Regions from separate parts of the Methylocystis echinoides genome, predicted to be linked through region 3. Evidence: predicted binding sites of a transcription regulator. Region 3 holds the regulator's gene; each other region holds the start of a gene.

Region 1 (10,209 bases), 1.0 Mb from region 3:
CTGATAGATGCTGTTGAAGGCGCGGGAATCCTGAAACTCGACCACGGCGCGGAACGGATCGAGGATATTCTGGATGCCGAGATAAACGCGCGTGCGCGACAGCCACAGCGAATTGGGGAAATAGCGCCGCTGCGACGTCGGCGGAAAAGTGGTCGTGTCGGTCCAGGGCCGATAGTCGTTCTGGCGATATTCGAACCGCACGCGCGAATCGAGGCCGACGTTGAGCCAGTCTATCCCTTCGAACTGCGGATAGGTCTTGCCGAGATTGCGCACGTAAGGCGGAATGTCGGGCTGCGGCTCGAGGCGATAGCCGCGCGTCGGCACGTAATAGCTCTTCTTCTCTTCGGGCTTGGCGTCGCCCGGCTTCGCCGCCGCGCCCTTGGCCGCGTCGCCCTTCGCGGCCACGCCGTTTTGATCCGCCTTCGCCTCGCCGCCCGTCGCGTCCGACTGCTTGCCTTTCCCGGCGGCGGACTCCGTCTTCGTCGCGACGGGCGACGCAGGATTGTCTTCGGCGATAGCCGCAACAGGAGTGGTCGTGAGAGAAGCAAGCAAAGCGCCCCAGGCGACCGTCGCTTTCCAGTGATTGCTGTTACGGGAAGTCATCAGCCGGGAACCCTTCAGTCGGACTCGTATATATCGTTACTATAAACGATTGACTGCCGCGCGCTCAGTGGACGACGCTAAATCCTTGTTCGGCGAAGATTTCTTTCGCCGCTTTGCTTTTCAGGAAGGAAAGCAGTTTCTTCGGCCCCTCTCCCTGCGCCGACGAGGTAAGGGCGACCGGATAGGCGATTGGCGGATGCGACTCAGCGGGGAAGGTCGCAACGATCTTCACCTTCGGCTCTGATTTTGCGTCGGTAACATAAACGATCCCGAGAGCCGCTTCTTCGCGCGCGACGAACATCAATGCGGCGCGGACATTGTCGGTAAAGGCGAAATTCGGCTCCGCGAGGGACCACAGACCGTATTTCTCCAACGCCGCCTTTGCATATTTTCCGACCGGGACCGAAGCCGGATCGCCTGTCGCAATCTTGCCGGAGCCGATGGCGGCGGAAAAGGCCTCCTTGGTGAAGGGCAGTTTCTCCAGCTTCGATGTTTTCGGGGCGACCACGACCAGGACGTTGCCCAGAAGGTTCGTGCGCGTCCCTGCCTGGATGAGACTCTTCCCGGAGAGATAGTCCATCGACGCTTCGTCCGCGGAGATGAAAACATCCGCCGGCGCGCCGGACTCGATCTGCCTGGCGAGCGTCATGGAGCCGGCGTAGCTGACCTTCAACTCGACGCCCGACTTGGCCTTGAAGGCGCTCGATACGGCGTCGAGCGCATTTTTGAGGCTCGCCGCCGCGAAGACGGTGACAGTCGAGGCGCCCGCCGGCGCGCTCGGCGGCGCCGACGGAGCCGTAGACTCAGCCTGAGCCTGCAAGGTCCCAAGAGCGAGCGTAAGCGCCAAAGCGATGCATGAAAGTTTCATCGGACAACCCCTCGGACAACGGACGACCATCGGCGCGGTTGAATATGCAGGAATATGCGTAAGCAACGGAAGCGCCGGAGTCACGCGTAAAATTATCGCAATCGATGCCTGTTCTGACGCCATCCGGGGCGCAGAATATTGCCATTCGAGGGAATTGGGGCGCTCGCCGGCTTTCCAACCAAGCGCGAATATGCAAACTTTACGGCATATGCGGAAGAGAGTCATTCTGCCATGTCTGAATATTTCACCACCCGGGAGCTTGCCGCCCTCCTGCGGATCAAGGAGCGCAAGGTCTATGACCTCGTCTCCGGAAAGGCGGTGCCCGTTCGCCGCGTTACCGGTAAGCTATTGTTTCCAAAGAAAGAGATTGAGGCCTGGATTGCGAGCGGCGGCAATCAGGACGGGGCATGGATCAAAGAGAAGGCGGCGCCGGACCAGCCCTTGATCATGGCTGGCGGCCATGACCCGCTTCTGGAGTGGGCGTTGCGAGAGTCGCGTTCCGGGATCGCAGCCCTGCTCGATGGCGCGCTCGACGGTTTGGAGCGCATGAAAGCGCGCAACTGCCTGGCGGCCGGGCTCCACATTCCGGGAAATAACGACGGGGAGTGGAATGTCGACGCTGCCCGGGACATGTTCGCGCAGGAGCCTGTCGTCCTCATCGAGTGGGCGAAGCGAACCCGCGGGTTGATGTACGGCGCGTCCATCAAACGCCCGATCGCCAAGCTCGCAGACCTCGGCGCCCTGCGGTTCCAGCCACGCCAACCGGAGGCGGGCAGCGAGTTGATCCTCTCAGCGCTGCTCGCAAAGGAGGGATTGGAAAGATCGAGCTTGAAGATCAGCGACGCCATCGAGCGCTCCGAAACCGATCTCGCCATGGCGGTGGCGGCCGGGCGCGCGGATGTCGGACTGGGAATCGAGGCTGTCGCGCGACAGTTTCAGCTCGAGTTCACGCCGCTCGTGGTGGAGCGCTTCGATCTCCTGGTTTGGCGCAAAGCATATTTCGGTCCGCCATTTCAAAAATTCCTGCGCTTTTGTTCAAGCGACGCCTTCAAGGATCGCGCCAGGGCTTTCGGCGGCTATGACTGCGCCGGGTTGGGGAACGTAATGTTCAACGGCGCATGACGGCGACGCGCGCGTCATTCAGTCGGCCAGCCAGGGCTGACGCTCGTTCGCGGCGTTTTCCACGACCGCGGGAATTGTGAAGTAGAAGGCCGCGCCCTCCCCCGGCTTCGCTTTCACGCCGATGCCCCAGCCGTGGCGGTCGGCGATCGATTTGCAGATCGCCAATTCGATCCCGGTTCCGGGATACTCCGTCTTGGCGGAAATCGTTCGAAACGGTTCGAACACAGCCTGCGCGAATTCTTCGTCGAACCCGACGCCGCTGTCGGCGATCTCCAGCCGAATGACGTCGCATTCTGCGGAGCCCTCAATTCGGATTTCGGGGGCCTCTCCGGCCTTTCGATATTTGATCGCGTTCATCAAAATGTTTCGCATCAAGCAGGCGAACTGGGACCGATCCGCTTCAAACCGCAACGCTGGAAGCTTGATCGAGACATGCGCGCCCGCATCGGCGATGACGCCGCCGAGGTCGCGGAGGAGCGCATCTATTTCTTCGCGCATGTCCAGGATCTCGAGACGTTGTCCTCCCATGACGGCGCTGGAATAGGTCAGCAGATCGTCGACGAGCTTGCGCGCGGTCGCCGCGTAGCTGCGCATGGCTTCCTGCGCATATAGCATGTCCGCCTTGTTGGAGGACGCCAAGGCGTTCTCCAGCAAGTCCGAAAACGCCTCGATTCTGCGCAGCGGCTCCTGAAGATCGAGCGACGTGACGTAGATGAAGCGGGCCAGCGGCTCCGACGTCGTCGCGGCGGCATGGTCGCTTTCCAGCGCCTGTTTGAGATTTTCAACCGTCCGCCGCGCGCCATCCTCGAGGGACCTGCGCAGGAATTGCTGAAACGGGCGCATGAACAGCCGCCGCTCCTGCACTTCAATGCTGAAAGAGACAAGCGTCGACTCGTCGTTCTGCTTTTCGAACGCGTAATGCGCGATGAACGGCTCCGTCACCCCTTTGAGGGAGATCGCCCGCGGCGGGGCGAAAGACTGAATTTCGAAGGTGGACACGGTGCGAATGCCGCGATCGAGCGTCGTTTGCCGGGCCCTCATGCCGGCTTTCGCCGCGCCTTGGGCGAGAGGCTCGAACTCCACAACCTGCGGGCACCAGCGCGTATAATTCCTGAAGAACCCATGGCCCGCGAAATCGAACACCGCGCAGAGCGGGCGCTTGACCACGGTCGTGGCGGCTCCGCTGATCACGCTCGCCGACTTGGAGGTTAGCATTGCAACGACTCCGGAAAGACTGCTCATCTGAGAGATGAGTTGGTCACCGGCAACCCAACATTCAACGCTTCAGGCGACACTACGCTTGTCGAGCCCAAGTCCTATTCCCGGCGCTTTCGAAGCCTGCGCGGATTTCGCTTTGTTGCTCCTAAGTAGGGGTACGACTTGATTCCCCGGAAAAACGAACAACGTTTCGCTTCGAGGCCAGATGGAGTGCAAAGAAATGAGCGCCGGCGTCGAAGGCGGACTTCTCGTAATGGCGGTGGGGTTGTTCGTGATCCTGCTGCTTGCCGAAAAGATGCGCCCTTACAAGCCCGTTCCAACGTCAAGTTTGCGCGAGTCGTTTACGACGAACGCCTCGGCTTTTCTTTTCAACAATCTCGTCTTGAACGCGCTCTCCCTTTCGAGCCTGTTTGTCGTCGCCCAACGCTACGGCGCCCATGGCCTGCTGCATGGATTGCAGGATGGCCCGCTGAAATGGGCGCTTTCCTTCGTATTCTTCGACTTCGCCGTCTACTGCTGGCACTTTCTGGGGCACAAGTCGGAGCGGCTTTGGCGTCTCCACAAGGTGCATCACAGCGACAAGAACATCCATGTCTCGACCGGCCTGCGCTTCCACGTGCTGGACCAACTTTTGGAAGTGGGCGTGAAATGCATTGGCGTCCTGGCGATCGGCGTAACCGCGAACGTCGTGGTCGTGTGCGAGATTATCAGGATGTTTTTCGTCTTCTTCCACCACGCCAATGTCGCCGTGCCGGGCGAGCGCTGGCTCTCCTATCTGGTGATCACGCCCAGTCTGCACCGCGTGCATCATTCGACGCGGCGCATCGAGCATGACAGCAATTACGGGATCGTCCTCGCGATCTGGGACATGATTTTCGGCACGCGCAAGGAGCTTGCGCCAGAAAAATTCGGTCTCGAAAACGTCGAAGCGACCAACATCCTCCAGCTTTTCAGCCTGGCCTTCGTGACCGAATACTACTTTGCGCGCGTGTTGCACCTCCTGCCGAGAGCCGAGACGCGTCACGATCTGAAGCCTGCGATGATCCCCTTGCGCGCCCGCTGCCGAGATCAACGCCCCTTGTGATCCGCGCCCTTGTCCAGCGTGCTGGCGCGGGGCGGCAGAAGGTTCTTCTCGCGCAGCAGAACAACAAAGGCGTCCTCGGTGGTCAGGCCGATCCATCCGCCCGCGTCCTGCACCCAATAAATATCCCAGACATTGAGCCATCCGTTCGCCTCGAGCGCATCGGTCATCATGTCTTCATGGAACATAAAGGTCACGCGCATGGCTCCAACGGCGTGTCGCCTCTTGCAGAGCGCTCCGTTGGAAATCGTCCAACGATACTTGCCTTTATGTTGGGCGCGGGCGGACCGCTGCAAGGCGGATAGACGAGGGCCCGTCACCGCGACGAGCCTTCCGCCGGGAGACGATCTGGGATGCAAAGCGTCAGGCGCGGGCGCAAGCCGGCGCCGATCCGACGATTTGCCGCCCTTGTCGAGGTTCGCCTGGAGTGCTAGAACAAATATCGAACAGAAGCCCGCTGACCGCGATGATCTGTGGACAAGCTGGCGGGGTGCGCCAGATGGGAGCCACATTGCACTAAAGTGCGGCGCGTTTAGCATGTGGAGAGAGACATGGCGGGGAGCGTCAACAAGGTCATTCTGGTCGGCAATCTCGGGCGCGATCCGGAAGTGCGAACCTTTTCCAACGGCGACCGCGTCGTGTCCTTTTCGCTGGCCACGACCGAGTCGTGGCGCGACAAGAACACCGGCGAGCGGAAAGATCGCACCGAGTGGCACAATATCCAGATTTTCAACGAGAACCTGGGCCGCATCGCTGAGCAATATTGCCGCAAGGGCTCGAAGATTTATCTCGAGGGCCAGCTTCAGACGCGCGAATATACCGACAAGGACGGCAATCAGCGCAAGGTGACGGAGGTTGTCGTTCCGCGCTTCCGCGGCGAGATGACCCTGCTCGACAGTAAGGGCGGCGGGCGCGGCGAAGGCGATTTTGAGGGCGGCGGCTATGGCCAGAGCGGCGGCGGCTCCTTTGGCCGAAGCTCCCCCATGGAGCGCGCCCCGGCGGAGCGGCGTCCGGCGCCGGCGGCGGGCGGCGGGCGGCTCTCGGACCAGCTCGACGACGATATCCCCTTCTAAAGCGAGGCGATCGCCAGCGGCTACGCTTTGGGCCGCATGCGCCTTGCAGCGCAGCGGCGCCGCGCCGGTATTGCCTTGTGGCGCCGGTTGATATAGCAAAACCTGAGCGAGGCGCGGCCCGATCCGTGCGACGAAGAGGAAAGCGCGAGCAAGCGCCATGAGTCAGAAGCCGATTAACGTCACCCACCTCTCCACGTTGGTCGCGGTCGCGATCCTGGTGGGCACGGAGCTTGTCGGCGCGTCCTGGGCGGCCGGTTGGGCGCTCGGCGGCCTGTTTCAGCTCGACCCGACAATCAGCCGAGCGATCGAAGTCGCCTTCTCGCTGCTGGGTTTCGTCGGTCTCTACTTCTTCATGAAGACCGCCATTCGCAATGAGCCCATCCGCGGTTGACGGCTGAAAGCCCAATCCTGATTGCTGATCTTTCAGGCCCTCGCCCAGAGGACGCCTCATTGCGTGGCCATAGCAGTCGCTTTCAAGGGTGATTCAGGGATGATGGATAAGCAGGACCGCCGTTCCTTCCTCAAGACTGCTGCGGCGACCGGCGCGCTCGGCGCCGTCGGCGCGCCGCCAGCGGGAGCGGCCGCGTCGCGGATCACTAACGTCAAGCTGGGCGAGGCCGCGCCCTTCTCCTTCGAGGCGCTGAAGCAGGAAGCGCAGCGGCTCGTGAAGGAGCCCTATCGCAATCCGAACATCCCCTCGCCCGAGATCACCTCGCAGATCGACTACGAGAAGTGGGGCCACATCACCTACAACACCGACCACGCGCTTTTCGCCGATACGAAGGAGCGCTTTCCGGTCGAGTTCTTCCATCTCGGCATGTTCTTCCGAAAGGCCGTGCGCGTGCATGTCGTCGAGAACGGCGAGGCGCGCGAGGTGCTGTACGACACCAGCTATTTCAACATGCCGGAGGATTCCGTCGCCCGGCAGTTGCCGCCGGGGGCCGGCTTTGCCGGCTTCCGCATCCAGGAGGCGAAGGACGGCGCGCTCGACTGGAAGAAAAACGACTGGGTCGCCTTCCTCGGGGCCTCCTATTTCCGGGCGATTGGCGAGCTCCGTCAATACGGGCTTTCTGCGCGCGGCGTGGCGCTCGACACCTGGCAGGCCGGCGCGCCCGAGGAATTCCCCGATTTCACGCACATCTATATCGGCCCCGAGACTCAGGACGGCGTCGTGCTGCACGCGCTGCTCGAGGGCCCGTCCATCGTCGGCGCCTACAAGTTCTTGATGGCGCGCGGCAAGGGCGTCGTGATGGATATCGACTGCTCGCTTTATCTGCGCGGCAAATTCACCCGTTTCGGCATCGCGCCGCTGACCTCCATGTATTGGTTCTCAGAGACGGTGAAGCCGACCGGCATCGACTGGCGCCCCGAGGTCCATGATTCAGACGGGCTCAGCATGTGGACAGGCTCGGGCGAGCGGCTTTGGCGGCCGCTGAACAATCCCCCCCGCGTCATGGCTTCGGCGTTCAGCGACACGAATCCGAAGGGCTTCGGCCTGATGCAGCGGGACCGCAATTTCGACCATTATCTCGACGGCGTGTTTTACGACCGGCGCCCGAGCGTGTGGATCGAACCCAAGGGCGATTGGGGCTCGGGATCGATCCATCTCATCGAAATCCCGACCGACGACGAAATTCATGACAACATTGTCGCCATGTGGGTCCCGGAAAAGCCGGCGCTTCCCGGCGCGAATTTCAACTTCTCCTATCGCCTGCACTGGCTCGCCGACGAGCCCTACCCGACGCCGCTCGCGCGCTGCGTGGCGACGCGCCTCGGCAATGGCGGCCAGCCCGGCAGGCCGCGTCCCAAGGGCGTGCGCAAATTCATGGTCGAGTTCCTCGGCGAGCCGCTCGCCAAGCTCCCCTTCGGCGTGAAGCCCGAGCCCGTCCTCTGGGCCTCCCGCGGGAGCTTCTCCTATATTTTCACGGAGGCGGTCTTCGACGGCGTGCCGGGCCATTGGCGCGCCCAGTTCGATCTCACGGTCGAGGGGAAAGAGCCGGTCGAGATGCGTGTTTATCTCAAGAACGGCGACACGATTCTGACCGAGAACTGGCTTTACCAGTATCACCCGTTCTGAGCCGACGCTTTAATCGAGCTTCGTCTGATAGGAGCCGTCGCGCGCCATGGTCAGCAGCCGCGCGGCCGAGTCGCGCCAGCTCATCGGCGCGAGCGTCGACGGTCGCGGCCTCTCGATGAGCGCCTGGTCGAGGGCTTGGTCGAGGGCTTGGGCGAGGGCGTCGCTGTCCAGAAGCCGGAAATAGGTCGCGCTATCGCCGGCTGTCTCACGAAAAACAGGTATATCGCTGGCGATCACAGGCGTAGCGTAGCGCGCCGCTTCGACGATCGGGAGACCGAACCCTTCCGCCGCCGAAGCAAGGACCGTGGCGCGCGCATGGCGGTAGAGCAAGGCGAGATCGGCGTCGCTGGCGTCGGCGAGCCAGAACAGCCGCTTGCCAAATTCCGGATGCCGGACCATGCGCCGCTCGAAATGCCGCATCCCCCAGCCTCTCGCGCCGACGATGACGAGAGCGGCGTCGAGCCCGCGCGCCCAGAGTGTTTCCATGGCGTCGAGCGCGACGGGATGGCCTTTGCGCGGCTCGATGGTGCCGACGCTGAGGAAATAAGGCCGGCCGTGCGCGAGCCGTTGTGCGAGCCGCGAGGCCTCGCCGGTCTGCGAGCTGGAGAAGTCATCGCCGAGACGCCACCAGCCGATGGGATATCCTTTTCGCCCCTGGCCGCTCGTAACGAGATAGTCGCGCAGGCTTTCGGCTGTGGCGCGCGAATTCGCGATGACGCCGTCGCTTTGCAGCACGATCTGCTGCATCCACGCCTCGAAACGCTGCGCGACAGGCGGGCTGAAAGCCGCAGGATAGAGGATCGGCAGAATATCATGCAGGCAGACGATCGCCGCGCCGCCCTTCGCCTTTATCTGCTCGACGATCGGCGGATATTCGTCGAGGTGGTTCCAGCTCGCATCGAGCATGACGAAGACGTCGCCGTCTTCGATCGCGACTTTTTCCGGCGCCCGCGGATGGCTGTAATAGGCATGGAGCGCGCCCTCGTGGATCGCGACGGGAATGCAAAGCCCCAACTCGAAGCCGTGGCGCGCGATCTCGCGGACGACGCGCTGAATGCCGGTGTTCTTGCCGGAGCGCAGGGCGCTCGTCATGTCGAAGAGCATCCGCGGTCGCGTCGTCAACGTCTCGGGAAAAACGTCGGCTTCGGCGCGCGCCCAGTTTGGCGGGCCGCCGGGCGCATCGGCGTTGGGGAACAGCTTGGCGTGAAGGGTACCGAGCAGGCGGGAGACGGTCCAGTAAAGCTCCTGGATCTTCAGCCGGACAAACTTTTCGAGACCTTTGGCCTCGACCGCGGCCGCCTCTCGCCGCGCCACAGCGTCGAGGTAGGCGCGAATCCTTTCCGCATCATTGGATCGGCGCTCTTCGGCCAAGGTACGACATCTTTCCTAGCGCACAAGGTTGCGGCGGCATGAGTAGTCGACGCCGGCTACAAAGGGAAGCAAAAAGGCGCCCTCCCCCGCCTGCTGAACGTGGCTTGCCGCTCGGCGCCTGAACGGATTATCTTGCCCGGGCGCAGGCATGAACGCAGCCTTAGGCAAGCCGCCAGCAGAGCGGTCAACTCTCCACCCGGACCCTCAAGACGCAGCTGAATGGCGAACGAAAGACCCTGCCAGATCGAGATGATCCGCCACGCGCCGAAGCGGCCGATGACGGCGTTTTTTCGGTTCTTCAATTCCGAGGGCGAGTGCGTCCTGGCCTTCCCCTATCGCCTGCAAGACCGCGTCACTCATTTCAACGAAGTGATGATGGATCCGCGCCTGTCCGTGCAGGTCGACGCTGGCGAGGCCGACGCGCGGATTTCGGTGCGCGTGCGGCCTTGCGACAGTTATTATCAGTTTCGGCGCAAGCTTTCCCATTTCCTGGGCAACTTCCGCACAAAGCCCGCCCCGCCCAGGCCCGATCCCACGCGCATCGCTCCGTTCGTGGCCGAGGGAACGGCGACGTCGTCGGAAACGCCGCTCGTCAGCATCGTCATTCCGACACGCGATCGCGCGGCCCTGCTGGCCCGCGCCGTAGAGACGCTGTTCGAGAATGCGCGCTGGCCGAACAAGGAGCTCATCATCGTCGACAATGGCTCCGTCGAGACCGAGACGTTGGCGCTTTTCGATCGGCTTCGCGCGCGGCCGAACGTCACCATCCTGCGCCGTGACGAACCCTTCAATTTTG
Region 2 (10,209 bases), 1.0 Mb from region 3:
CCATGTTTTCTCTCCATTAACCAAATATCGGCACAGTGAAAATTCCGTAATGCCCCGGCCCGCTTAAAAAAAGCGGCCGCTTCCGGCGGGAGAGAAAATGGCGACGGCTTGCACCAATGGGCTCGACACGGGCTTCGTCGACCTCGGCTATATGAAAGTGGCGGCGCTCGGCGTCGTGCAGGGGATCACCGAACTTCTGCCGATCTCCTCCACCGCGCACATGCGCATCGTCCCCGCGCTGCTCGGCTGGAAGGACCCCGGTTCGGCCTTTTCGGCGGCCATGCAGCTCGCGGCTCTGGCCGCGGTGGTCAGCTATTTCTGGGACGACATTCGATCCCTCGCCGTCGGCTCCATCGACGCGCTCAAACGGCGCGACTTCAACGACTGGACGTTCCGCTTCGTCATGTGGGTCGGCTTCGCCACGATCCCCATCGGCGTCGCCGGCCTTCTGCTGTCGCACACGCTCAATACCTGCGGCTCGCCGCTGCGCACGCTGCCGGTGATCGGCATTTCGTGCATCGTGATGGCGGCGCTGCTCGCGCTCGCGGAGCTTTATTGCAACCACAAGCGCACGCTCGATCACGTGACGCTGAAGGACGCGATGATCGTCGGCTTCGCCCAGGTCGGCGCGCTCATTCCCGGCGTGTCGCGTTCGGGCTCGACGCTCACGGCGGCGCTGTTTCTCGATTTGAAACGCGAGGAGGCGGCACGCTTCTCCTTCCTCCTCGGCCTGCCCGCCATCGCGCTTGCGGGATTGAAGGAGCTTTGGGAGCTGCACAAGGCGCACCTCGATCTGCACGGCTGGTCGGTGCTCACGCTCGGCCTTATCGTCGCCTCGATCTCCGCCTTCGTCGCGATCTGGGGCCTTCTGCGCATTCTCGAGCGTTTCTCCGCCTGGCCCTTCGTCGCCTATCGCGGAATCATCGGCGTCGTGCTGCTCGTCGGCTTCTACGCCGGCTGGCTCGTTTAAGAGCGCAAACGAAGCGCCTGAGGCGGCCTCGTCCTTCGAGACGCCGCCTCAGGCGGCTCCTCATCAGGATGAGGCCTTAAGTCCTGGCTCAAGAATCACACGGATCGCGCTCTTATTCCGCAGCCGCCCGCAGGCTCTGTCGGATTTGCGTGCGCAGTTCGTCGATGGGCGCCAAGCGGCCTTTGTCCTCATAATGCCAGAAGGTCCAGCCGTTGCAGGCCGGCAGGCCCTGCGCCAGCGCGCCTGTCTTGTGAATCGAGCCGACGAAGCCCGATAGCGACAACGCGCCGTCCGCGCGCACGACCGCGGCGTGGCGCTTCTTCGCGTCGCGCAGCACGGCGCCGGGCGCAATGAGCCCCGCCTCGACGAGGCTCGCGAAGGCAATACGCGGTTCGCTGCGTTTCGAGGGCGCGGTCGCGACGGCCTCCTCGGGCAGCGGCTCGACTGCGGCGATGCGCGCGACGGCGGCATTGGCGTAAGTCCCATCGCGTTCGAGACCGATGTAATCGCGGCGCAGCCGCTTGGCGACGGCGCCCGTTGTGCCGGACCCAAAGAACGGATCGAGCACCAGATCGCCCGCCTTAGAGGCCGAGAGAATCACACGCGCCAGCAGCGTCTCGGGCTTTTGCGTCGGATGCGTCTTGCGGCCCGTGGCGTCCTTCAAGCGCTCGGCGCCGGTGCAGATCGGCAGGAGCCAGTCCGAGCGCATCTGGCAGTCTTCATTGCCGGCCTTCAGCCCCTCGTAATTGAACGTGTAATTTTTCGCGCCGGCGTCGCGCGCGGCCCAGATCATCGTTTCATGGGCGTTGGTGAAACGGCGGCCGCGGAAATTCGGCATGGGGTTGTTCTTGCGCCAGACGATGTCGTTCAAGATCCAGAACCCGAGATCCTGCATGATCGCGCCGACGCGGAATATGTTGTGATAGGAGCCAATGACGAAGATTGTCGCCTGGGGCTTCATCACCTGCCGCGCGGCCGAGAGCCATTCGCGGGTGAAAGCGTCATAGGCGGCGAAATCGGCGAATTTGTCCCAGTCGTCGTCAACCGCGTCGACGAGGCTCTGATCGGGCCGCGTGAGCTTGCTCGCGAGTTGGAGATTATAGGGCGGATCCGCGAAGACGAGGTCGACGCTTTCGGCGTCGAGACCCTTCATCAGCGACACGCAATCGCCTTGCAGGATCATGTTGCGCGCCGGCCGCGCGCGGCGCGGCCCATCCTTTAAATCCCCGGTACGCGTGACCTTTATCCGGGTTGTGAGGCGGGCCGCCCCGACGCGCGCGCTACTCATTTACGCAAACACCACAAACGCTACGAACACGCAGGATGATGCCCAAACGAGGTAAAGGCCGCGTATAGAGAGCCAGCGCCGGACCGTCCCTTTTTCGAACGATTCTGTTAATGAAATAACAAGCTTAGCAATAAGCTAACGGCGACGCTCAGCCCTCGCGCAGCGGCGAGAAACTCATGCGGTGGAGAGGCGTTGGGCCGATCTCGCGCAGCGCGTCGAGATGGCGTGGCGCGGCGTAGCCGACATTCGTCTCGAAACCGTAAGGGGGGAAATGCGCGCCGAGCCGCCGCATCATGGCGTCGCGCGCGACCTTCGCGACAATGGAGGCGGCGGCGATGGAGAGCGCCGCCGCGTCGCCTTTGACGATGGCGCGACAGGGGCAGGAGAGGCGCGGCGGATCGGACCCGTCGACGAGGACATAGGCCGGCGCGCGGGAGAGCCCGGCGATGGCCCGGGTCATGGCGGCGAGCGAGGCTTGCCGGATGTTCATGGCGTCGATTTCCGCCGGCGTGACGAAGGAGACGCTGACCGCAAGGGCCTTCTTCATAATGCGCTCGAAGGCGTCTTCGCGCTCTTTCTGGGTGAGCGCCTTGGAATCGTCGAGGCCGCGCGGCAGGCGCTTCGGGTCGAGAATGACGGCGGCGGCCGCGACAGGCCCGGCGAGCGGCCCGCGGCCCACTTCGTCGACGCCGGCGACCGGCCACACCCCCTGTCGGAACAGACGGCCCTCGATGCGGAAATCCGGACCCGCGCTCATCGCTCCGCCGCTCCAGAGCGGCGCGACCGGAGGGCGGGGTCTTTCGCATTGGCGCGCATTTGCTTAGCAAAGCGCCTGCGCCGTCGAAGCGCAACAGAAAGCTTGCCCTTTTCCCCTTAAAAAAGCGCGAGTTGCTGGGGCCCTTTGCGCGGCGGTTCGAAGAGATCGGCGCGCAGCCGCGTCGTCGTCGAGGAGAAGCCGAGCCGCTTGGCGGCGAGCTCGAAGCGCCGGCCGATCATCCAGGCATAGGGCCCCTCTCCCGTCATGCGCTTGCCGAAGGTCGCGTCATAAGTCTTGCCGCCGCGCGTCGAGCGCACCAGCGAGAGCGCCCGGCGCGCCTTGTCCGGGAAATTGGCGACGAGCCATTCGCTGAACAAATCGCGCAGTTCGAGCGGCAGGCGCAGCATGACATAGCCCGCCTCGCGCGCGCCCGCGGCGTAAGCCCTCGACAGGATGGCCTCGATTTCATCGTCGTTGATCGCCGGAATAATCGGCGCCGTCATCACCGCGACCGGCACGCCCGCCGCCGCGAGTTTCGCCATCGCGTCGAGCCGTCGTTCGGGCGTCGCGGCGCGGGGCTCCATCACCCGCGCCAGGCTGGGATCGAGCGTCGTGACCGAAAGAGCGACCTTGACGAGGCCCTCTTGCGCCATGGGGGCCAGCAGATCGAGGTCGCGCAGCACCAGCGCGGATTTTGTGACGATGGCCACCGGATGTTTCGCCCGCGCCAGCACTTCGAGAACGCTGCGCATCACCCGATGGCGCCGCTCGGCGGGCTGATAGGGGTCGGTGTTGGCGCCGATGGCGATGACCTTCGGCGTGTAATTTTGAGCGGACAATTCCCGTTCGAGGAGCTGGGCCGCGCCTTCCTTGACGAAAATCTCCGTCTCGAAATCGAGACCGGGCGAGAAGCCCATATAGGCGTGGGTCGGTCGCGCGAAGCAATAGACGCAGCCATGCTCGCAGCCGCGATAGGGGTTGATCGAGCGATCGAAGGAGATGTCCGGCGAATCATTCCTGGTGATGATCGTGCGGGGCTTCTCGACGTGGAAATTGGTCTTGAGCGCCTCGAGGCCCTCCATCGAGCCCCAGCCGTCATCGACCTCCTCGCGGACTTCCTTCTCATAGCGCCCGCTGCGCTTGGAGAGCGCGCCGCGCCCGCGCCGGCGCTCCGATCCGACGTGCGCGCCGACGCCAGCGGAGCCCTCCGCGTCGGGCGAAATTTCCGCGAGCCGAGCCATGACGAACTCCCGCCGTCGACCGGGAGGCCGGTCCCCCGGCCTCCCATAATCGCGCTTGGGGAGGCCGGTCGCCCGGCCTCCCATGATCACGCTTCGGGGACTTACGCGCCGCCCCGGCTCGACCTGCCAGTGCGGAACAAAGCGCGAATAACGAACAGATATAGAACAAATCTGGCCGTGGCAAGGGGTCGGAACAAGCGGCTGCGTGCGCCGTGAAGCTCAAAAGAAATAACCCCTCCGGCTTGGCGGAGGCCTCCTTTGGGAGGCCCTCGAAGCAGGAGGGGTCGTGCGTCGACCTGTTTACATTTCCGCGCCCGCGCGCCCGCGCGGCGCGTCCGCCAGGGAGCGCCTTCAGCGCACCAGAATATTCTTGAACTGCCAGGGGTCGGTTTCGTCGATGTCCTCAGGGAAGAGGCCGGGGCGTCCCTCGAGCGGCGTCCAGTCCGTGTAATAGCCCTTCACAGGGCCGAGATAGGGGAGCTGGACCTCGAGGCAGCGCTTGTAGTCGACCTCGTCGGCCTCGACGATGCCGGCCTCCGGATTTTCGAGCGCCCAGACCATGCCGGCGAGCGCCGCCGAGGAGACCTGAAGGCCGGTGGCGTTCTGATAGGGCGCGAGGTCGCGCGTCTCCTCGATCGAGAGCTGCGAGCCGTACCAATAGGCGTTCTTGGCGTGGCCATAGAGCAGCACGCCGAGTTCGTCGATCCCGTCGACGATCTCGTGCTCGTCGAGGATCTTCCATTCGGGCTGCATCCTGCCGGCGGCGCCGAAGATTTCGTGGAGCGACAGCACCGCGTCATTGGCCGGGTGATAGGCGTAATGGCAGGTCGGCCGGTAGACCGCCTTGCCGCTGTCGTCACGCACGGTGAAGTAATCTGCAATGGAAATCGATTCATTATGCGTGACCAGGAAGCCATATTGCGCGCCGGGCGTCGGGCACCAGCTGCGCACGCGCGTATTGGCGCCGGGCGAGAGCAGGTAAATCGCCGCCCCGCAGCCCGTCGGGTGGGTGCGGCCGATCTCCGGCAACGCCTTCTCATGCGTTCCCCAGCCGAGCTCGGCGGGTTGCATGCCCTCCGAGACGAAGCCCTCCACCGACCAGGTGTTGACGAAGACATTGAGCGGCTTGGGGTCGCGGGCGCGCTGCGTGTCCCGCTCGGCGATATGAACGCCCTTGACGCCGAGCTTCTGGGCGAGCGCGCCCCATTCCGCGCGGGTCGTCGGCTCCTTGTCGAAAACGCCCGTATCTTTCGCGATATTCACGAGCGCCTGTTTCACGAACCAGGACACCATGCCCGGATTGGCGCCGACGCAGGAGACGGCCGTCGTCCCGCCGGGGTTCTTGCGGCGCTCGTCGAGAATGGTCTCGCGCAGCGCGTAATTGGTGCGCGCCTCATTGCCCATGGACTTGTCGAAATAAAAGCCCGGCCAGGGCTCGACCACCGTGTCGACGTAAAGCGCCTTCAGCTCGCGCGCGAGTTTCATGATCGCGAGCGAGGAGACGTCGACCGACAGATTGACGATAAAGCCCTGTCCGCCGCCCTTGGCGAGGAGCGGCGTCAGCACCTCGCGGTAATTTTCGGGCGTAAGCTTCTCCTTGAGAAAAGCAATGCCGCGCTCGTCGAGCAGGCGGCGATGCGTATCGACGGGGTCGATGACCGTGAAGCGCTGCTTGTCGAAGTCGAAATGGCGTTCGATCAGGGGCAGGATGCCGCGCCCGATGGAGCCGAAGCCGATCAAGACGATCGGGCCGGTGATTTTGCCATAGACGGGCCAGACGGACATAGGTGCGGTCTCCTGCGCTTCTTAACGAATGTTGCGCCGCGATAAAGCAAGAGCGGGCGTCTTAATCAAGTGCGGGCGTTCTCGCGCTCTTGACCCCCGCCGGCCGGCCGCCAGAATCAACGGGCCAAGGGAGACGAGCGCGATGGAACCCGCGAAGCACGGCGGCGTCGAGGGCGGAGCAGGCCGCGGGGCGACGCTACGCCTCGTGCCGGCCGCCGCCGAGGAGCCCCAAAAGGCCAGGCCGGTGAAGCTTCTTGCGAGCGATTCGGTCGAGGACGCCGCGGTCTGCGTCTTCTCGGCGTCGCTCGACCACTTCGAAGCCAATCTGCCGGCCTTCAAGGGGGACCAGTCGGCGGAAGCCGTTCATCAAATGCGGGTCGCTTTGCGGCGGCTGCGGGCGGCGATGGGTCTCTTCAAGGACGCGCTGTTCGGCGAGGCGCTGGAGGCGGCGCGGGCGCGGGCCAAAGACCTCGGCTCCGTCCTCGGCGCGGCGCGCAATTTCGACGTTTTTCACGAGATGCTCACGGCGGCGCCGGGCGAGGCCTTGAGCGACGATCCGGGCTTTTACGCGCTGCTCGACGCGCTCGAGTTGCGGCGCGCCAAGGCCTATCGCGCGGCCCGGGCGGAGCTGGAGGGGCCGCGGCTCGAAGATTTCCTGGGCGACTTCCGTAAAGCTATCGCCGAGCGGGACTGGCGCGCGGCGGCCGGCATGTCGGATGAAGGATCGGCGCGCGCTTTCGCGCGTGAGACGCTCTCGCGGCTGCGCAAGCGCGTCCTGAAGAAAACCAGGGGCCTCGCCAAGCGCTCGCCGGAAGAGCGCCACGCCGCCCGTATCGCCTTAAAGAAAGCCCGCTATGGCGCGGAGTTTTTTGAAAGCCTGTTCGACGCGGACGCGGCCGCCGAGTTCTCGGCGGCGCTCGCCAAGAGTCAGGACGGGCTCGGCGCCTTCAACGACATCGCGATGGCGGGCCGGCTGCTGGACGACGTCGACGCCGAAAGCGCCACGAGCCTGCGCCCCTCCGGCTTCGTGCGCGGCTGGTTCGCCCATGCGGCGCAAGAGGGCGCGGCGCATGCGCGGAAGACCGAAAAGAAACTCAAAAAGCTCAAGCCGTTCTGGAGTTGACTCCCCCGCCCTTTTTCGGCGTCACGGCGAGGGCCAGGGCGGCGCGCCTCACCCGGAAACCGATGACGCGGCGTCGCCGTCGATGCGGCCGAGCACGCCGTTCGGCAGCCGCGGACCGCCGCCGAGATAGCGGTTGCGCTCACGCACCATTTTCGTCACGCCGGCGAAATCGATCTTGCCGGAGCCGAGCAGCGGCACGCGCTCGACGCAGACGACCTCGGCCGGGATCGAGAGATCCGAGGCGCCTTTCGATTTGGCGTAGGCCATGAATTCGGCGCGGCTCGCCTCCTTCTCCTGCGTGACGAGCACGACGCGCTCGCCCTTGCGCGCGTCAATCTCCGTCGCGGCGGCGGAAATCGCCTTGGGCCAGAGTTCGGCCGCGAGCTGCTCGACGGCGGCGAGCGACACCATCTCGCCGCCGACCTTGGCGAAGCGCTTGGCGCGGCCCTTGATCGTCACAAAGCCCTGGGCGTCGATCGTGACGATGTCGCCCGTGTCGTACCAGCCGCCCTGCGGCGGCTGCAGTTCGCCGGGACGCTCGGCCTTGAGATAGCCCATCATGACATTGGGGCCGCGCACCAGGAGACGGCCGCCCTCCTCGACGCCCGGCACGGCCTCGAGCCGGGCCTCGACGCCGGGCATGAGCCGGCCCACCGTGCCGAATTTGTTGAACATCGGCGTATTGAGCGCGAGCACGGGGGCCGTTTCGGTGACGCCGTATCCCTCGAGGATGCGAATGCCGAATTTTTCGCACCAGACGTCGCGGGTCGATTGCTTCACGGGCTCGGCGCCCGCGACGACATAGCGGATCGAACGGAAGTCGTAAGGATGCGCCGAGCGCGCATAGCCCGCCAGAAACGTGTCCGTGCCGAAAAAGATCGTGGCGTTGGTGCCGTAGATCATCTCCGGCACGATGCGGTAATGCAGCGGCGACGGATAGAAATAGACCGGCACGCCGGAGATGAGCGGCAGCATGAAGCCGATCGTCAGGCCGAAGCAGTGGAACACCGGCAGCACGTTGAAGACCTTGTCCTTGCGGCCGAAGTCGATGCGCGCCGCCGCCTGCGCCGCGTTGACCAGCATGTTTCTGTGCGAGAGCGCCACGCCTTTCGGCGCGCCCTCCGAGCCCGACGTGAACAGCACGGCGGCCATGTCGTCGGACTTGCGGGGGAGGACCGGCTTTCTGTAGCGCAGGAGCGCGCCGAGCCTGTCGACGGCGCCGATGCTTGCGCGCATGTCTTCGAGATAGACGAGCGTTACTTTTTCACAGAGAGCGGCCGCGAGCCTGTCGAGCTTGCCTTTCTCGATGAAGTTTTTCGAGGTGAGAATGGTCGTCACCCGCGCCGCTTCGCAGCCCGAGAGGATATTGCTCGCGCCCGCGGTAAAATTGATCATGGCGGGAACGCGCCCGGCCGAGATCGTCGCGAGAAACGCGACGCCGGCCGCATTGGCGTTCGGCAGCATGACGCCGACGACGTCGCCCGGCGCGCCGATACTGGCGATCCGCTCGGCGAGCGCGCGCGTGCTGACGAGGATTTTTCGATAGGTGAGCTGGCCGGTGAGCGGATCTTCGAGCGCGACGCGCGACAAGCCGTGCGTGTCGCCGGCGCGCACGACCGCCTCGAAGATCGTCTCGTCGACCTTCGTCGTGCGGAACACGAGGTCCGACATGATCTGATAAAGCGCCGCGCCCGCCGCCATGCGGCGCGTCTTGCCCTTGAGCGCCTCGTCGACCGTGAGGCGCACGGGCTCCAGAATGGTGAGCGTGAATTTGGGAAACCAGCGCCGCCGCGCCTGCTCGCGGGTCAGGCGCGAAAACATCGTCGCCTCGGGGCCGTCGATCTTCACCGGCACGACGAGGGCGCCGGATTTCTCGGCGATGAGGCCGGCGCCGTCGTAGACCTTCATCAGGCTGCCCGTGACGGTGAGGCGTCCTTCCGGAAAGATCACCAGCGGATCGCCCGCCTTCACGGCGTTGACGAGCGTGCGCGTGCCCATCGGCTTCGTCGGATCGAGCGGAATGGCGCGGGTGAAGTGGAGAAAAGGCCTCACCCACCAGCGTTTGGAAATGCCCGAGTCGATCGCGAAGACGGGATCCCTTGGCATGACCGAGAGAATCGCCGCCGCGTCGAGAAAACTCACGTGATTGAGCGCGACGATCGGGTTCGGGCCCGCCTTGTCGAAATTGTCGATCCCCTTCACGTCGAGCCGGTAGAAGGCGCGAAAGAAGATCGACAGCGCGTCAAGAAAAGGGTTGGTGACGACTTTCCTCCTGATCCAGATCGCGGAGAGAAAGGCGACCGCGCCCATGCCGAGGAAAAGCTCGGCGAGCGTCACGCCCTTGCTTTGCAGAAAGGCGACCCCGGCCCCGCCCAGCGCCATGAAGGCGGCGTTGTGGACATTGACCGCCGCGACGGTGCGGGCGCGCTGATCGGCCGGGCTTTGCGCCTGAATGGCCGCGAAGGACGGAACGATCATCAGCCCGCCGGCGAGCGCCAGCAGCGCAAGGTCGATCGAGGCGCGCAGCGCGCCGGGTTGATCGAAATAGGCGGCGATGTCGAGATTGGAAACCGAGCCCTCGGCGGCGCGGCGCAGCTCCATGACGCCGAGATCGATGGAAGCCGCGGCGATGATGGCCGCGCCGACGACGGCGGGCAGCAACACGATGCGCCCCTTGAGCAGAAAGGCGGCGAGGCCGGAGCCCACGCCGATGGCGATCGCAAAGATCGCGAGATGCAGCGTCACGACGCTTTCGGCGCCATGCAGCGACTGGGTGACGAGCGGCGGCATCAGCGACATGGCGATCGAGCCGTAGAGCCAGAACAGGCTCGTCACCGTGGTGAGGCGCTTGAGCTGCGGCGCGGCGCGCAGCGCCTTGAGCAGCCGGAAGGTCGAGCGCACGATATTGGCGTCGATCTTGAGATCGGCGGCGCCCCGCGGCGTCGAGGGGATGAACCAGGCGGCGGCGTAGGCCGCGAGCGCCACGCCCATGACCCCGCCGACGAAGCCCACGGCCCCGAGCCGCTCGTCATGGGTCTGCATGGC
Region 3 (10,209 bases):
GCCGGCCGCGGCCGTCGCTTTCGCCGCGCTGTCCCTCGCCGCCTGCAACGACAGCGGCCTGTCGCATCGCTCGCTTGCGCCGGTTCCGCGCGAGACGGTCGCCTTGATGGAGAAGCTCGGCACCAGCAAGGACGCGCCGATGCTGATTCGCGCCTATAAGAAAGAGGCTGAGCTCGAGATCTGGAAAATGGGGTCGGACGGCAAATACGTCCACCTCAAAACCTTCCCCATGTGCCGCTGGTCGGGCCAGCTGGGGCCGAAGACGCGGGAGGGCGATCGTCAGGTGCCGGAGGGCTTCTATTCCATCACCCCGGCGCAGATGAATCCGAACTCCTCCTATTACCTGTCCTTCAACGTCGGCTACCCCAACCAGCTCGACAAGGCGCTCGGCCATACGGGCGGCACGATCATGGTGCACGGCGCCTGCTCCTCGGCCGGCTGCTTCTCCATGACCGACGCGCAAATCGCCGAGATCTACGCCATCGCCCGCGCGTCCTTCGAGGGCGGCCAGCAGTCCATTCAGATGCAGTCCCTTCCCTTCCGCATGACGGCCGAAAATCTGGCCAAGCACCGCCTCGATTCGAATATCGGCTTTTGGAGGAACCTCAAGGAAGGCAGCGATCACTTCGAGGTGACGAAGATGGAGCCGGAGGTCGCCTTCTGCGGCCGCCGCTATGTCTTCAACGCCGCGGCGGACGGCCGCATGGACCCGCTCGCGGCCTGTCCGCCCTTGAAGCAGGACCCCGAGATCGTGGCGAGCGTCTCGGCCAAGTCCGCCAAGGACGAGGAGAAAATTGCCGAGCTGTCGCAAAGCGTAAAGCCGGTGCGCGTCGTCTATCAGGATGGCGGCATGCATCCGAGCTTCCTCTCCAAGGTCGCCGAAACGAGCCGCCCGGAGGCAGTCGCGCCGCCGGAAGAGATTGCGCTCGACGACAAGGCGGGGCGCGGCAAAGCCGCTCAGATCGCGTCGAAGTCGCCTGTCGTGACCATGGCGGCGGCCAAGGCCGCGGCGCCGACCCGCCCGACGGAGACGACGAGCGTTGCGCGGGCGCTATCGGCGGACACGCGCCGGGAGATGTCGGCGCTCGCGGCGACGGCCGAGGACGGACCGACGTCATCCATCAAGCGCGCCCTGAAGCTGAAGAAATAGTGGGGCGGCCCCGGCGCCCTGCCGTGACAGAAGTCCGCCCGTGACAGCTGTCCGGGCACGGCGCCAGGCGACGCCAGGACGATGGCGCGAAGGAGCGGGGCGTGCGACGGGGAGGACGAGCACCCCTCCACAAACTTGAAGCGCCTGCCACCCGATTTAGGACCGTCGCTCGTCCAACATAGGCTTTGCCGGCGGCGCGTTCAAGGAAAGGTCGACGGCTCCGCGCCCCTTCGCCCGCCGAGGCCTCCCCGCCATGCTGGAAAGGACCGCGCCGACGCGATTTACGCGCTCGGAATTTAGCAAAATCCGCTCCAACAGCGGCGGGGTCTTCGCGCGCTCCTCCCCCATTTGTGCTTGCGGAACGCAAAGAGAACGTCTAAGGTGTTCATGATTTGTTTGTAGCGCGGGGCCGGGACCTTGATCGGTCGACGCGCGGGCGGTTCTTCCGCGGACAGGGGCGTTTCATGCTGACGAGAAAGCAGAGTGATCTGCTCCGTTTCATTCACGAGCGGTTGAAAGAAACGGGCGTCCCGCCGTCTTTTGACGAGATGAAGGACGCGCTCGACCTCCGGTCCAAATCCGGCATCCATCGGCTCATTCTGGCGCTCGAGGAGCGCGGCTTCATTCGCCGCCTGCCCAACCGCGCCCGCGCGCTCGAGGTGCTGCGCCTGCCGGAGTCCGCGACGCCGCGGAGCGGGGGCGGCGCCCGCGGAGGCAAATTCGCCCCATCGGTGATTCAAGGCAATCTCGGCCGCGTGCGCCCCCTTGCCGAGCGTGAGGAGGAGGGGAATCAGCCGGTCGCCATCCCAGTCATGGGCCGCATTGCCGCGGGCACGCCGATTTCAGCGATCCAGAGCCGCAGCCATACGATCAGCCTTCCGCCTGACATGCTGTCCAATGGGGAACATTTCGCGCTCGAAGTGCGCGGCGACTCGATGATCGAGGCCGGCATTCTCGACGGCGACACGGTCATCATCAAGAAGCAGGACCACGCCGACACCGGCGACATTGTCGTGGCGCTGATCGAGGATGAAGAAGCGACGCTGAAGCGCCTGCGCAAACGCGGCGCCTCCATCGCGCTGGAGGCGGCCAACCCCGCCTATGAGACCCGGATCTTTGGACCCGACAAGGTGCGAATCCAGGGGAAGCTCGTGAGCCTGCTGCGAAAATATTGACCGGAGCGGCATCGCGTGCGCGGGAGCTTGCCATGGGCCGAGGCTTTCCCGGCTCGCACATAACTACGCATCGCAAGCGGCGAGGAGATCGAAAACCGCGCCATAGCCGCGAGTCGCTTCACTCCATCGATTCCGCTAGCTCCGCCTCGTCGCTCTCCTCATCCTCGGGCGCGGCGGCGAGTTTGACCGTTTGCTGCGGGCGAGGAGACCACGGGCGATCCTCGTCGACGCCGCGCGCCGTCGTCCACAGGGCGCCGCCTTCCTTCGGGAAGCGCAACGAGACCGCGCCTGTATCAGCGAGCCTGATCCGGTCGATAATGAGCGGCGCGGCGCAACCTTCCGGCGCCCGCAGCGGCGTGACGACGATCGCCGCCCGAGCGCAATCTTCGAGGAAAGCCGCGCGCGCGGAAACGAGCGCCACGAAGCGCCCGTCCACGAGACGGCCGACGCAGCCGTAATCGTCGCAGGCGATCCCGCCTCTCGCCTCAACGGCCGCGCGGCCGTCGGCGTCGGCGCGCAGCCATTGTTCAGCGGCGAAGGCGCCGGGTTTCTTGCCGAGCAGCGCCAGTTCGCCCGAAGGCAGGCGGATCGCTGCGGCGTCTCCCGTCGCCGCCACCGCCAGATCGAAGCCTGCGCCGCTCTTTGCGCCGATGAGCCCGATGAGGGCCAAGGGAATGGCGCTCGCACGCAGCGCCCATGTCCGCCACAGCACGGCGGAGAGGACGGCGAGGGCGAGAAAGACGATCGCCCAGGGCGCAAAAGCCTTCACCTGCAGGCTGGCCCCCGGCGCGCTGGCGATGAGCCCGGCGAGCCAGGTGACGAGATGAATGCCCATCTCGAGCCAGCGCCAAATGAGGCCGTCGAGGCCAAAAGGGTACAGCGTCGCGCCGAGCAGCGCGCAGGGCACGGCGAAGAATTCGATAATGGCCAGAGTCAGCGGATTGCCGATCAGCACATAGGGGCTGAGTTCGTGGAAATCATAGGCCATGAAGGAGGCGGTGGCGGACGTCGCGCAGAGCGTTGCGACGAGCGGCGCGCCGGGCCCGTGCAGCAGACGATCGAGGAGGGCCTCCCGCCATTCCGAAAAGCGGCCCGGGGTGGAGATAATCCGACGCTTCGCATGGCTTCGCGCCAGTGCCGCGCCGCGCCATTCATAGACGGCGATGAGCGCCGCGACCGCGGCGAAGGAAAGCTGGAAGCTCGCGCCCAGGATCGCCTCAGGCTCGAAGGCGACGACAAAGAAGACGGCGAGCGCGAGATTGCGCATCGAAAGCGACGGACGATCGACGAGAACGGCCGCGAGCATGATCAGCGTCATGACGAGCGCGCGCTCCGTGCCGACGCGCGAGCCCGTGCCGATGTCGTAGAGAACGGCTCCGACCATGGCGAGCGCCGCCGCCCACTTCTTAATGGGGTAATTGAGCGCGAGCGTCTGCGACGCGGCGAGCAGGCGACGAAAGCCGACGAAGAAGATGCCGGCGACGAGCGTCATCTGCATGCCTGAAATTGTGACGATATGAAAAATTCCGGCTCGACGGATCAGGTCCTTGGCGTGCTCGGACAGGAAATCGCGTTTGCCGGTCACCATCGCCGCCGCAATGGCGCCGGCGTCGTCGCCGATGATCTTATAAATGCGCAGCGCGAGGTCGTTGCGGACACGGTCCACCGCGGCGAAGAAGCGCAGCGACGCTGGCGCGGGGTCGGGAGGCGGCAAGGTCTCGACGCGGCCGAGCGCGCTGCCGACTCCCCCTAACCGCGCGAAATAGGCGTCGCGGGCGAAATCATACCCGCCGGGCAGCGCCGCGCGGGCGGGCGGCATCAGGCGCGCCTTGAGGCCCACGAAGTCGCCGGCGGCGAAGCGCGGCGTTCCGCGCGTGGTGAGGCGCACGCGCGCCGGGACGACGTCGCCCGGCAGGCCTTCGGCGCTGGCGACGCGCAGAACGAAGCGCGCCCCGGTCGGGCGCAGGTCCAGCTCCTCGACGAAGCCCGTCAGTTCCCCCACGCCGATTCGCGGCACGACGGGCGCGGCGACGCGCGCCGTGCGCCATGCGCCGGAACCGAACCCCGCGGCGACGCAGGCAAGGGCAAGGAAGAGCGCATGGGCGCGCGCATGGCGGCGGCGCGTGACGACGGCGAGAAGAGCGAAGACGGCGAGCGCGCCGAAGCAGAGAGCGAGCGAAGGCTCGCGATTAGCGCTGAAATAGAAGACGACGCCCGCGATGCCCGCGACGGCGCGCCACAGAAACGGCCGTCTGAGCTCCGTCTCTTCGGCATAGGCGTCCCGCAGCGCCGCGGCGAGCCGGTCGAGCCACGGCGCAAGTGACAGCGCTCGCCCGCCAAGCTCCCGATGTTCAGCCGCCCGCGCCTCGCTCATCCCCGCCCCCGCAAGGGCGACTGTAATGCCGATGGCGGGCGCGCGCCAACGCCAAGATTACGCTCTCGCGCGGCTCTTGCGCTTTCTGCCGCCCCGCGGCCCCTGGTCCGGCGCGTGGGTCGGCAGGTCCTCGGCGCGCATGTAGCGCACGCCGAGGAAAAACAGGATTTGCGCGTCGCCAATCGGCGGCTCGCTTGGGCGGCGCGGGCTCCTTTCGCGCATCTGGAAGGCGACGACCTCCCCCATATCGACCTCTTTGCGGCGGCTCTGGCCCAAAATGAATCAGGCGTTAACAGGATTAGGGGTCGGCGAGGGTTAATGTTCCGTCAACGACCGCGGGCTAGTCTCGATGCTCAAGTCGCGTATGCGTTCGAGCGAGCAGCCCATCCATGCAGCCAGATAAGTCAGAGCGGCGGATCGACCATGCCGCGCTCTTGCGCGCCATCGTGGATCAGTTCGTAGAGCGGCAGATGCATCCGGTCGGGGACGTCAAGCAATTCGAACAGCTTGCGCTCGGTCTCATCGACATTGTCGACGCCGACTCGGCGGCCCCCATCGTCAGGCCGCTCTGCATTCATCCCGAGACGCCGGCGTCAATTTTCGATTGTCTGCTCGCCAAGGGCGGGGCTTGCGCGGAGCTTGCCCTGCAGTTTGCGCCCGACCTTTCCCACGCTGATTTACGCGCCGTCGCACAAGGAGGCCCTCCGGCGCTCGCCTGCGCGGTCGCGCGGCGCGGCGGTCTCGAACGCGATATCGTGGAGGCGCTCGTCCAGCGCGGGGAGGCGGAGACGTTGCGCGCCCTTGCCGCAAACTGGCGCTTGCGTTTCGAGCCGGCGGCGCGGCGCGCGCTGGCGCAGGCGGCCCGCGACGACTTGTCCCTCGCGCGCATCTTGCTCGACCGCGACGATTTCAGCGCCGACAGCGAGGGGCTCTTTCTCGCGGCGACGCGCCACGAGCGCACCGAGATTATCTTGAACGCTTGCCGGCGCGCGCTTTGCGCCGGGATGGCGGAGCGCGCCGCCGCCGATCCGGCCGTGACGACAAAGCTCGAAAGGGCTGCGCTCGACGATGACTCGGGGGCCATGGCCGCGGCCCTCGCCGAAGCGCTCGACTGCCGCAAGACGCGCGCCCTTGCCATTCTGGGCGACGTCCAGGGGGAAGCCCTCGCCCTGGCGCTGACCGCGCTCGGCGTCGATGCCGACGCGGCCTCGCGCATCTTTCTGGCGCTCCCCGAGCAGGGGCGCCGGGCGCCGACCCTCGCCGCGCTCGTGCGCGCGATCCCGCAGCGCGCCGCCAGAGAGATCGTCGCGGCGATGACGGGGAACGCGAAGGGCGAGCGCGAGACGATGCGACGCGCCGGCAAGCGCGACGACCTCCCTTCGCCGCCCGCCCGGCGGCGCGTCACGCCACAGGGCGGCTCCGCGCCGCTGCGCAAAGCCGACCGCGCCTGAGCGTCAGGCGGCCAGATCGACGAAGACGCGGCCGTCTCGGTCTTCGATCTCGATAATCCAAAGGTCCGGGTCGAACATCATTTCGCGCTTGAGACGCGCCTCGGCCTCTGCGGGATCGACCCAGTCGTTGGCGTGAACCTTGGAGAAGAGACGATCAACGCCCTCCGGCAGGGCCTCGGTCTGCGGCGCGGGGCCGTAGACCGCGGCCCGGCCGTCGAGCCGGTCGAGCTTGATGAACAGCGCGCCGGCTTCGGCCGAGCCGCGTCGACGCAACATGGCCACGGCGCCTTGCGCTTCGGCGCGGCGAATAAGGGCGGCGGCGAAAATATCCGATCTAAGACGCATCGCCCCTAACCTAGTGCGAAATGCGCCGCGGGTCTAAGCCTGTCGTCACTGGCGCCCCGCGGCCATCCGTTGCGCGATGGCTTTGCCCACCTTTGGGGTGAGCTCGCCTGTGACCGGCAGGCCATTGTCGCGCTCGAATTTCTCGATCGCCTTGCGCAAGCCCGGGCTGGCCACTCCGTCCGGCTTGACCACATAGCCGAGCCTCTGCAGCGCGCGCTGCGCCGAGAGCACGTTACGGTCAGGAACCGGGGGCGCGGGCGACGCCGCGTCGGCGGGCGCCGCGACGGGCTTCTTGGGTTCGCCGCCGAGCAGCGCGCCGATCTGGTCGCGGCTCACGACCTCGCGCTTTTTCTCGGGCTTGGACGCCGGCGCGGCGTCGCTCTTGAGAAGCGCCGCCAGGGGGTCGGTTCTGGCCGGCTCCATCTTGACGGCGACTTTCGGGACGGGCCGCGACGCGGCGGCGTCGCCCTTGACGCTCTCGGCGTCGCGCGCCGGGGCGTCAATCTTGGCCGGGCGCGCGGGCGGCGTCGGCGTTTGCGCCGTCTGGAGCTTTTCGGGCGTGACGACGCGCGTCGAGAACAGCGGCGCCGGATGGCGTCCGTCCTGGAAGAACAGCGCATTCATCGGCACGCCAATCAAGGCGAGCCCGCCAATCGCGACGAGCGTCATGACGCCGAGCCGGCGCCGCTCGAACATCCCGCCGCGCCCGCCCTTTTTCTTCGGCGCGGGAGAGGCGGCGCCGCGGCGCTTCGGCGTCGCGGCGCGTTCGTCTGGAAAATCGTCGAACCTGGGGTCGCTGAGCGAAACGTCACGCAATTTTCTTCACCGTCTCTTCGTCGTGGCGAATATCCGCGCCAAAAGCGGCGCCATGTCGCGGAATAGTTTCGATCCGGGCGGCGACGTTTCCGACCCCGCCGCGGGCGCGACAGTCGAGCGGCAAACGCACCGTCACCGTTGTGCCCTTTCTCGGCGCGCTTTCGACGACGATGCCGCCCCCATGCAATCCGACGAGGCCGCGAACGACCGAGAGGCCCAGGCCTGTGCCCTCATAGGCGCGGCTGTGGGTGGCGTTGGCCTGGAAGAACGGATCGCCGAGGCGCGAGAGGTCGGCTGCGGCGATGCCGATGCCCGTGTCGGCGACGGTCAGCGCCAGAAGATTGCCCTCGGGCGCGACTCGCACGCCGACGCGGCCGCCTGCCGGCGTGAATTTCACCGCGTTGGAGAGAAGGTTGAGCATGATTTGCTTGCAGGCGCGCTTGTCGGCGACAAGCTCCTCCATCTCCCCGCGGTAATCACGCATGAGCTGCACGCCGCCCTCATCGGCTTTCAACTGGACCATGTCGCAGCACTGGTCGATGAGCTCAGGCAGCGAAAAGTTTTCCGGGTAAAGCTGCATGGCGCCGGCCTCGATCTTCGACATGTCGAGAATGGTGTTGACGATCTGCAGCAGATGATTGCCGGAGTTGGCGACGATCGCCGCATATTCGCGTTGCTTGACGGGGTCCGCGGGCGCGAGCGCCGGATTGGCCAGCATTTCCGAGAAGCCAATGATGGCGTTCAGCGGCGTGCGCAGTTCGTGGCTGATGTTGGCGAGGAAGCGCTCCTTCATCGCCGTGGCGCGCTCGCTTTCGGCGCGCGCCGCAGCGATCGCTTCGTCGGCGTTTTTTTGGGCCGTCACGTCACGCAGCACGCAGACGACCGGAGCGGGATTTTCGGGGGCCGCGTCAGCCGTCTCGAACCCTCGCCGGCCGCGGCGCATGCGCGCTTCGAAGTCCCTGAAGACCGGTTCGGCGTAAGCGCCCGAAGCCGAGGCCGCCAGACCGACCTGAACGCGCAGAATGGCGGTGAGCGGCGCCGAGCGCTCGGCGGCGTCGGACACGAGTTTGAGAAAGGTTGGGCGATCGCCGATGTGAACGCGCTGGAACAAGCCTCGCCCGATGAGGTCGCCCCGGTTGAGCCCATAGGTCATGTGGGTCTCGCCGATCAGCGCCGCGACCGCGCCGCTGCGGTCGAGATGGAGCACGATGTCGCCGAGGGCGTCGGTCAGCAGGCGCAGGTCGCGCGCGCTCGACATATCCGCCCCGCGGGGTCTGCTTTCGGCGCGAACCGCGCAGAAGGCGAGGAAGGCGACGTAAAGAAACGCCGCCGTCGCAAGAAGAGCGGCGGAATGTCCAACGGCTGCTCCAGCCGCGAGTGCGACGGCGCCGACGGCCGCCGCCGCCGCCAGGGCGACCAGAGCCAAGTCGGGCGCAACCGCCGCTTCGACAAGCGCGACGGCAAGCGCGGCGCAGACGGCCAGATCATTCGCGGGCAAGGCGTAGAGCGCCGCGGCGAGGGCGAGCCAGCCGACGACGGAGACGCGTCGCGCAAGGGACAGCCGGCCCGTGCGCGCCAAGATCGCAACGGAGACCAGCGGCGTCTGCGCAAGGAAGAAGATCAGCGCCTCTTGCGACGACGGCGCCCCGTAAAGGAAAAGCCAGGCCGGCGCGAGGAGCAGCGCGGCGCCCGCAAAAACAAGGCGCGGCGCCATGAAGAAGCGATGGCGCGCGCGGTCGAGGCGGCCTTCAGACGCGGTCTCGTGCACAAGCTGGTCGAGAAAACGCGATGGACGATCCAGCGATATTAATTTGGACACAAAACTACGCAATGGCGCGCTCCTGCTCGAAGGGAGCGTCGCTCAGCAGTCTTAATGAGTGCTGAGCAGGCCAGAGCGCGCCGACGCGCGCAGCTTTACCGGAGGCGCAATGGTTTTATTTTGGTTGTTCGCCTCCGCCGCGTGAGACGGGGGGAGCGTTTACTTCTGTTCAATCCCTGCGCGCGACAAACGGGCGTGCGGCCCGCGGGGCCGGGCGCTCGGTCCTGCGGGAGACTCGCCCGTGTTTTTTCTTCTGAAATGCTTCGCCTGCATTGCGCTCGTGCTGTTTGCGCTGGGCTGGCGCGGCGTCGACGCCCCGTCGAACGTCGCGGACCCGCGGGTCCGCGTCGTGTCGACCAGGTCGTCCCAGCGTCCCGAACTCGAGGCCCGCGCTCGGGAAATGGCGCAAGCAGCCGCCGATGCGCTCGCCGCCGCCGCCCGCGACAAATGCCTCGCCGCGCCACGCGACTGCGCCGCTCTGCTGCAACATTATCAGGGCGGGGAGCGCAGGCGTTAACCTTTTGAGCCGAGCCGAGGGGCTGACGAAAGCCTGGGCGTTCCGAAAAAAGACGATTTGGCGATAGTCAAAAAATTAACCATATTCGTCGATGTCGTTAACGCGCGTTCGCTTCAGCCGAACCACGATCCCCGCCTTTCCGCCGCAACCTCTCGCGTTGCGCAACCGAATCAAGGAGACGGTCATGTCCGACGAATCATTGGCGCAGCCCGAAGAGACCGTCACCCGCGCGGAACTGGAGACCCTTCGGGAGCAGCTCAAATCGATCCGGGCGGACCGCGACCGCCAGAATTTCGAGAGAGCGGAGATCGTGGCCAAGGCCAATGTTTTCGCCAAGGAGCGCGACGAGCTGAAAGAGCGGCTCGCCGCGGCCGTCGGCGAACGCGACCGGCTGGCCCAGGAGAAGGCCTCCGCCTCGGCGCTGTTGCAAAATCTCACCCGCCGGGCCGACGAGGCGGACCGCCGCGCCGGCGAGGCGGAAGCAGAAGTCGCGCGGCTGCGCGCGGCGATCGACAATGCGCCGGCGGCGGATCCGCTGGCGCTGCTCGGCGCCGTGGCGACC

What was found. The regulator LexA, encoded in region 3, represses DNA repair genes until DNA is damaged. The targets are predictions, from matches to a motif close to TGTTCNNNNTGTGTTCNG.
Region 1: ssb (single-stranded DNA-binding protein) is a predicted target of LexA. The motif match lies at 5,324-5,341, and genes of this name have one in related genera.
Region 2: RVU70_RS07875 (PA0069 family radical SAM protein) is a predicted target of LexA. The motif match lies at 4,407-4,424, and genes of this name have one in related genera.

The regions. Positions count from the first base shown of each region.
Region 1 is NZ_CP156084.1:3,633,421-3,643,629, forward strand. It holds gene RVU70_RS17945 (alginate export family protein) at 1-603, opposite strand, end outside; gene modA (molybdate ABC transporter substrate-binding protein) at 668-1,471, opposite strand; gene RVU70_RS17955 (helix-turn-helix transcriptional regulator) at 1,703-2,593, shown strand; gene RVU70_RS17960 (ATP-binding protein) at 2,612-3,808, opposite strand; gene RVU70_RS17965 (sterol desaturase family protein) at 4,032-4,895, shown strand; gene RVU70_RS17970 (hypothetical protein) at 4,880-5,089, opposite strand; gene ssb (single-stranded DNA-binding protein) at 5,444-5,965, shown strand; gene RVU70_RS17980 (hypothetical protein) at 6,123-6,356, shown strand; gene RVU70_RS17985 (glucan biosynthesis protein D) at 6,456-8,042, shown strand; gene RVU70_RS17990 (glycosyltransferase family 1 protein) at 8,052-9,413, opposite strand; gene RVU70_RS17995 (glycosyltransferase family 2 protein) at 9,633-10,209, shown strand, end outside.
Region 2 is NZ_CP156084.1:1,624,865-1,635,073, reverse strand. It holds gene uppP (undecaprenyl-diphosphatase UppP) at 98-970, shown strand; gene RVU70_RS07885 (site-specific DNA-methyltransferase) at 1,083-2,258, opposite strand; gene RVU70_RS07880 (ribonuclease HII) at 2,407-3,015, opposite strand; gene RVU70_RS07875 (PA0069 family radical SAM protein) at 3,132-4,256, opposite strand; gene RVU70_RS07870 (homospermidine synthase) at 4,608-6,041, opposite strand; gene RVU70_RS07865 (CHAD domain-containing protein) at 6,184-7,164, shown strand; gene RVU70_RS07860 (acyl-[ACP]--phospholipid O-acyltransferase) at 7,213-10,209, opposite strand, start outside.
Region 3 is NZ_CP156084.1:2,628,861-2,639,069, forward strand. It holds gene RVU70_RS12820 (murein L,D-transpeptidase family protein) at 1-1,150, shown strand, start outside; gene lexA (transcriptional repressor LexA) at 1,615-2,325, shown strand; gene RVU70_RS12830 (ComEC/Rec2 family competence protein) at 2,444-4,699, opposite strand; gene RVU70_RS12835 (hypothetical protein) at 4,757-4,945, opposite strand; gene RVU70_RS12840 (DUF2336 domain-containing protein) at 5,089-6,150, shown strand; gene RVU70_RS12845 (DUF1491 family protein) at 6,154-6,495, opposite strand; gene RVU70_RS12850 (peptidoglycan-binding domain-containing protein) at 6,541-7,311, opposite strand; gene RVU70_RS12855 (HAMP domain-containing sensor histidine kinase) at 7,304-9,142, opposite strand; gene RVU70_RS12860 (hypothetical protein) at 9,372-9,647, shown strand; gene RVU70_RS12865 (hypothetical protein) at 9,832-10,209, shown strand, end outside.